2 regions of the Staphylococcus sp. IVB6214 genome follow, and region 2 is predicted to be linked to the other one. Evidence: riboswitches for the same ligand, from Rfam matches in the RefSeq annotation. Region 2 holds a riboswitch; the other holds the start of a gene.
The links. A riboswitch is a leader RNA that binds a small molecule or an ion and turns the genes downstream of it on or off. The one in region 2 is predicted to bind thiamine pyrophosphate.
Positions count from the first base shown of each region.

Region 1: another riboswitch for thiamine pyrophosphate. It lies ahead of thiO (glycine oxidase ThiO); the one in region 2 lies ahead of thiD (bifunctional hydroxymethylpyrimidine kinase/phosphomethylpyrimidine kinase).

Region 1 is NZ_CP094723.1:2,144,078-2,147,844, reverse strand. It holds gene MUA51_RS10570 (L-cystine transporter) at 1-1,104, opposite strand, end outside; gene thiO (glycine oxidase ThiO) at 1,187-2,284, opposite strand; TPP riboswitch at 2,387-2,489, opposite strand; gene MUA51_RS10560 (DNA-binding protein) at 2,532-3,131, opposite strand; gene MUA51_RS10555 (hypothetical protein) at 3,242-3,767, opposite strand, start outside.
Region 2 is NZ_CP094723.1:1,655,975-1,659,741, forward strand. It holds gene thiE (thiamine phosphate synthase) at 1-279, opposite strand, end outside; gene thiM (hydroxyethylthiazole kinase) at 269-1,075, opposite strand; gene thiD (bifunctional hydroxymethylpyrimidine kinase/phosphomethylpyrimidine kinase) at 1,075-1,881, opposite strand; TPP riboswitch at 1,959-2,059, opposite strand; gene MUA51_RS08160 (single-stranded DNA-binding protein) at 2,329-2,682, opposite strand; gene MUA51_RS08165 (YwpF-like family protein) at 2,872-3,306, shown strand; gene fabZ (3-hydroxyacyl-ACP dehydratase FabZ) at 3,336-3,767, opposite strand, start outside.

The DNA of each region.
Region 1 (3,767 bases), 490 kb from region 2:
TAGGTCGATTTCAACACCTGCAACGGGTGCCACCATAATTGCCAACATGGCAGGGTAGATACCCGCACAACCATTTTGACCGATAGACAGACCGAAAGAGCCTGAGAAGTTGGCGATGGCTTGTGGGACACCTAAACGATTCGTTTGCGTTCGAATGTTAAGTGGCAATGCACCTGCGCTTGAACGTGATGTGAAGGCGAACATCATTACTTCTGTCGTCTTTTTCACGTATTGGATTGGGTTGACACCTAGTACTAATAAGATTAATAAATGGATGATATACATTGTGAGCAATGCTGCATAAGATGCGATGACAAATTTGCCAAGTGTCCAAATCGCTGCAAAGTCACTTGTCGCTAATGTGTTTAACATAATGGCTAAGATACCATAAGGTGTTAAGCGCAATACGAATGTCACAACAGCCATAATCAATGAATATACTGCATCAATACCACGTTTTAATACATGGCCATTTTCAGGTTGTTTGCGTGCAACGCGCAAATAAGCAAAGCCTAAAAATGCTGCAAAGATAACGACAGCAATTGTTGATGTCGCACGTGCCCCTGTAAAGTCTAAGAATGGGTTCGCAGGGAGTAGTTCTAGAATTTGTGCTGGCAATGTTGTTGCTGTTAAATCTTTCGCTGTTTGTGTAATTTCTGAACTACGTGCGTTTTCGGCTTGACCGAGATCAATCGTTGATGCATCGAGACCGAATAGCATCGCATAAGCGATACCAACGATGGCTGAGATGGCAACGGTACCGATTAAAAACATGAAAATGTAGCCGCCCATTTTGGCGAACTTCTCACCGAGATCAATCTTCGTAAATGCCGCAATAATTGAAATGAAAACGAGCGGAATGACGATCATTTTCAAGAGGGAGATATAGCCATTCCCAATGATACCGATCCATTCTGTTGTTTGTGTTGTAATTTTGCTATCTGCACCGTAAAGGAGCTGTACAATGATTCCCAGTATGATACCAAGGCCAAGTGCCACAAAGACACGTGTAGGGAATTTGACGTGTTTCTTCGCCATGACCCATAGGCCGATAAGGAACCCAGCAAAAATTAATAGGTTAAGTATAATTAGAAATATAGACATTTAGATGCTTCCTTTAATTCCGACTTGTATTATAAGAATAAGTGCAAGTCTCCTTAAAATCAACCCCTACATACAAATTTTCTTATTTTATAGGCGAAAAAGGTCTTAATTGCTGGGCTGCATTAGATTTTCCATCAACTAATTGCGCCATAAGTTGACCGACAATGGGAGAGAGTAGAATGCCGTTTCGATAATGTCCGGTTGAGACATATAGATTGTTATGAAGAGCGCCCATAATCGGAACACCGTCTGGCGTAATCGGTCGAATACCAGTCCAAGTCTTAATGACACGATGTTCTCGCAGATTAGGTATCATAGCTTGACTTTCGGCATCTAACCATTGAAGATTTTCAGCTTTATTTTGTGTGCTCCAATTATCGAGTTCTGATGTAGCACCGATGAGAAAGCGATTGGGTTTCTTTGGGACGATATAACAACCATTCATATTGAAAATGGTTTCTTTCAGTTGTGAATAAGATGATTCGATTAACTTTACATCGCCTTTGACAGGGTGTGTCGGAAGATTGATCCCGAGTTGATGCAACAATGTACCACTCCAAGCACCAGCAGCAATGACTAATTCGTCTGCATAGAATGTTCCTTTAGAAGTGGTTACTTGATAATGCGATGCATGTTGCGCAATCTGTAACACTTCTGTCTGCAAGTGAAGGTCAATATGCGAAAGTTTTGAGACGGATTGTAGTAATGCCTGTGTATATAAGTTAGCATTGATTTGGCCGTCGTCATGTATTTTGAATGCTGCACAAGCTTCGACGTCACAGTGGGGGAAGCGTGCGCGTAATTGATTGTGTGATAACTCATAAATTTCATGGTCTTGCTGCGAGAGAAATTCAAATTGCTTTTTAACTGCTGGGACATGTTGTGCGGTAGTTGCTACCTTAATCAGTCCATATGTTTGCAGTTCAATATCGATATGTGTTTCCTTTAAGAGTTGTTGTGCAGTATCCTGCATCATTGCACGGCTTGCCATTGCAAGATGATATAAAGGTGTATCTTCAAAAAACTCATTCTGTGCGCCTAACATTCCACCTGCCGCATAAGATGCATTCATGCGGGGTGTTGAGCGATCGATGATATGTATGCGACGACCTCGTGCGTTGAGTTGACGTGCAATGGATAATCCCATCACGCCACCACCAATAATAATCGTTTGTAACATAAAAAAACCTCCTGCATGTGAGGGTGCAGGAAGTTGACATGTATGATTGAAATTGAGTCATCTGTGATGCATGCTTTAACGCTGCATGGCTATCATGAAGCACATGACATGTAATTGCTTCCCTTCGATGGCATTAACCATATCAGGTTCAAAGAGTTAAGAGTCCGTCTTTCTCAGCTCACTTCGAGCACCCCTAGCATGTTATTTAATTGTAAAACAAGTCATTTACTCAAATAAAAGTTGTGTTTTAACCGCCGAATAATCGTTGGAGAAAACCTTTTTTCTCATTGCGTTCAATTGTGTGTGCTAATGCTTTTTGTCCTTCTATTTGTGATTCAATATGTTTTTGTGTTGTGCTGAGTTGTTCAGTTTGTTGTTTTTGTGCTTCAGTGAGTGATTCCATAGATGCACTGTTCGATTTAAGCTGTGCTTCTAACTTGTTATGTAACTCAGTCAATGCCTCTTGTTGTTTGTGAACTTGCGTCACCATTTGTCCAAGTATTTGACGCTCTTCACGCATTTGATTGATTTCGTTGTGTAATTCTTTGAATAGATTAGAAAGTTGTTGGTCAGCAGGAAGTTGTTGTGTATCTTCCTTCACAATCACTTGTAAAAAGTCTTTTTCTTTTTCGAGTTCTTCAAATGCGAGTTCGTAACTGTTTGTTTGTCCAACACGTTCTGCGATTTCTTGAAAGAGTTCGATATCTTCTTCTTTAAAATCTGTCGCTTCACGTCCACGATATTCCGTTTTATCTAAGTGATAACCACGTTCTTCGAGATGCTGAACAATTTTTCGGACTTGCTTTTCGCTTAAGCCAGATTTTTGTGCGAATTCTTTTGTTAGCATATAATCGGATCCTTTCTCCTACAATTTAGACAGCTGTCAGTGTTCGTTCAGTGAGCCGTCAGTCTTACCTCTACTTCATTGTAGCGACTTTACGGATTGATTTCAAGGGCTTATGCATTCGGTTCTTTACGCAAATCCATCTTGACGAGTAACGGATAAATAACTTTGCGTGGCAGTCTATTCGCAAAGACATATTTGAGAATATAACAAGACTTGATACTTGCACCGTAGATGTCTTTCGTTAAAGGAATGTTCGCCTTAATATATAAGTCTAATGGTACAGGCTTTCCGTTTCGGTCGAGTGAAGGTTGTATATATGAAATCTTTGTCTGCTTTTCAAAGCCTTGTTGTGTTAAGAAACGTCTGCGAAATGCAATATCGTCTGCCGTTTTAGAATCGACATCCGGTGACTCGAACGTTGACTCGAACATAAAGAAGTTGACATCACGACCATGTAATTGTTGTGCCAGTGCATTGATGTGGACTTCAGTTTGATGGAGTGTCTCTTCAAGATAAGCTTCATGATGTGTGCCTTGTTCGGCAAGTAAGTAGATAATGAATCCTGCATTTGTCGTTGCTTCATAATGCGCAGTTGCAAAGCTGACAACACGGTCATCTTCAATGCCGACTAAAAAA
Region 2 (3,767 bases):
TTGCCCGACATGTATACCATCAGCATCTATTTCTAAAGCAAGTGCAACATCATCATTGACAATAAAAGGAACTTGATACGTCCGACATAACTTCTGAAGTTCTAATGCTTTTTGTTTTTTTGCTTCTCCTGTTAATGCAGAGGGACCTTTTTCACGAAACTGAAACATCGTTATACCTGCTTTTAAAGCATCTTCAAGAATACGATCAAGACTTCCCTTTTTTACATCTTGCGTCCCTGCAATAAAATAAACTCGTAATTGCTTACGATCAAATCTCATCATTCTTCACTTCTCTCTTCTTTATCTCTTGTTGAAAAGCGACTGTCGCAGTTTGACTCAATGCATCTAAAAATGCGACTGAAAAAGTCCCTGGCAAATCAGCACCTGCTTTTACTTCTGCGCGTTCTGCTGAAATGGTATAGTATGATACCGCTTCAGCTAACTTCTCCAATGAAGGCTGTGTATCTTTCAATAAAAAACTTGCGACAACAGCACCTAGTAAACAACCTGTCCCAGTGACTTTTGCTAATAACGGCGTCCCATTGCCTAAAGCGATTGCTCGATCGTCTTGTACGATCACATCTGTTTCACCAGTCATTACGATAGCTGCATCATATTGATGATGTGCTTGTTTTGCCGCTTCAACAGGCAGTTGATCAAGCGTACTGTCTGTCCCTTTCATCGTGGCTGTTTCATCCACAAGTGCTAAAATTTCAGAAGCATTTCCTTTTATGACTGTCACTTGAATTTCTTCTAAAAAGCGTTTGCAAAAGTTTCTTCTGAATTGAGAAGCACCGACTGCCACGGGATCGAAAACAATTGGTACGCCTTGGCGGTTTGCTTCTTTAGCAATGCGCAACATATCTTCACCGCTTTGTTGTGTTAGTGTACCGATATTGATGAGTAACGCTTGTGCAACTTTAAAAAAGTCTGCCGCTTCTTCAGGTGCTTCACTCATAGCTGGACTCGCACCTAGACTAAGTAGGCCATTTGCAGTAAAGTTTTTAACAACATCATTGGTATAACATATAACTAGTGGACTTTCTTTGCGTACTTCGGTTAAATAATCGCTCATTAGTCCCATCCCTTCTGTGATTGATAAGCAAAGTGATTAACCGGACCTCTGCCCTGTCCTATTTCTGGAGTATGTTTAATCGCTAAAGCAATAAACGCTTTTGCCTTTGCAACTGCATCATAAACAGATCGTCCTTTCGCCAACTCTGCAGTAATAACTGCTGAGAATGTACAACCTGTACCATGTGTATGTTCAGTTGGATAACGTTCACCTTCAAAAACAAAGTGTCCCTCTCTTGTAAAAAGATGATCTGTTGCATCACCTGCCAAATGACCCCCTTTAATGACAACGCCTTTAGATCCTATCTCTTTAATAAAGAATTCACCTGCTCGATGAATCTTTTCCATTGTATCCAATTGAAAGCCTGTAATCTCTTCAGCTTCTGGAATATTTGGCGTTGCAACATCTGCGTATGGTAGCAATGTTGTTTTTAATTGCTTTCGAACTTGCTCTGCCATCAATGAATCACCACTTTTAGCAACCATGACAGGATCAATAACATATGGTATGTCAAAGTTCTTTAAATAACGTTCAATAATCATCATCATGTCAGGTGTTGGAATCATCCCTGTCTTCAGGGCATGTGGTGGTTCATCGTTAAATACACTTGCGAGTTGTTCTTCTAACCATGCAGGTTCAAGGTTATGAATGTGTTGCACACCTAGAGAATTTTGTGCCACGATACTCGTGATAGCACTCATTCCATAAACACCGCATGCATGAAAAGACTTTAAGTCTGCCATTGCACCTGCTCCCCCAGATGGATCTGTCCCTGCAATAGTTAATGCAATTTTAGGTTTCTGAATCATTTGATTACCTCCATGTCTCACTAATATACATATAGACTACATAGAGGTAACTAAGATGATGCTTTCTCACCTTGATACATCATTATCTACTTCCCTACGTTGGCATCATCCAAATCAGGTTCAAAGGGTTTGAATTTTCATTCATCTCAGCGAGTTTGCGCCCCTAGTAGTCATCAATGTTCAATTTACTTAAATTTAGCAAACTCAATGTCTTTTTTCAAATGAATACCCTGACGACACTGTAATGAATGACAGGTTATAGTATGTATAAGACGGGTCCACGCCTTCCGCATTGTGCAACCCGCCTATGAAATATTAAGAAAACGTACGATTTAAAAACTGACAAAAGTCATTAAGGTTAGGGAATTAATGAAAGAAAGTAGTATATAAATAGAGAGTATGTGGTGGATACATTTTGTTAGGGTATGGGTGGGTACTAAATAGCTAAACAAGTGTGTGGTCGTTGGATTCGATAAGGGGTGGGACTTCTAATATTTCAACAGATTCAACGACAATTTCTGTTGAAAAACGTTTTTCATCGTTAAATTGATAACGACGTGTTGTAAGATAACCTTCAATAGATAGTAGATCTCCTTGATTCACTTCTTGATCAATTTGTATCGCAACAGGGCCAAATGCTTTACAATTTAAGTAATCAAAGATGGGATGGTTATCCTTCCCTTTGTAATTGCGTTCTACCGCAAGAAAAAAGGTCACAAAATAACTTCCTGGTTTTTCATAGTACTTAGGTGCTTTTGAGACAGTGCCGATTGCTTTAATTTGATTAATACTTATCACCTCCTGAAAGTATGATAGTATAGAAGTACTTCAAAATGCAATTTGAGTTCTATCAAATATCAGTCATATAAGATGCGTAATATTTAAACATTTTCAATCTCATAACGAACTCGTTGATTATTTGAGTTATAATAAAGGTGATAAATTCAAAAAACGTAAAATTTAAAAAAATAAGGGGATGGTGGCAACATGAAGACATTCAAAGCCGTACGCTTTCAAATTGTATCTGATAACAGCAGTGTAACTGAGTACGAACTGATTGATGGGGTCATTATTAATAAAGAAGATCGTGGAACAGGATGGCTACTTGAAATTGTCATTTCAGATATTCACAAAGAACAGATGACAGCCTATATGGAAGATAATCAACTTCTCAACATTCGTGTGGTCATTACACGTCCATCTAACGATCCTGCACTCTTTGATGCAACGATTAAGCACATTACACAACTCAAAGATAAAATTTCCGTTATTTTTGAATGTCACATTTATACATTGCGTCAAGTGTATGCGGAGAGCTTATTAGAACAACTTGTTGATGAAGGATTAGAAGGAGAAGCGCTGATCAAAGCTTTCAATCGAAAAATGCAATCAAAACCTCGCCTTAAAGATGAACGCCAGTAAGTATGTTCTATACTCCTGGCGTTCTTGTTTTATTCTGGTGACTGTAAGGCAAATGTAAGTTCACAGCTACATGCAAGTTGACCATCTACCGTTGCTTTGGCTGTCCCTTTACCGATAGGTCCCTTTATTTTTGTGATTTCAACCTCTAATCTCAATGTATCCCCGGGAACAACTTGTCTTTTAAAACGACATTTATCAATTCCTGCGAATAGTGCGATTTTCCCTCTGTTTTCTTCACTGTTCAACATCGCAACCGCACCTGTTTGTGCAAGGGCTTCTGTAATTAATACACCTGGCATCACAGCATAATCAGGAAAATGTCCTTGAAAAAAGGGCTCATTGCCTGATACTTGTTTAATGCCGACACAACGCTGACCTTCTTCGTATTCTACAATCTTGTCAATCAACAAAAATGGCTGACGATGCGGAATAATTTTTTTAATTTCATTATAATCAAAAAT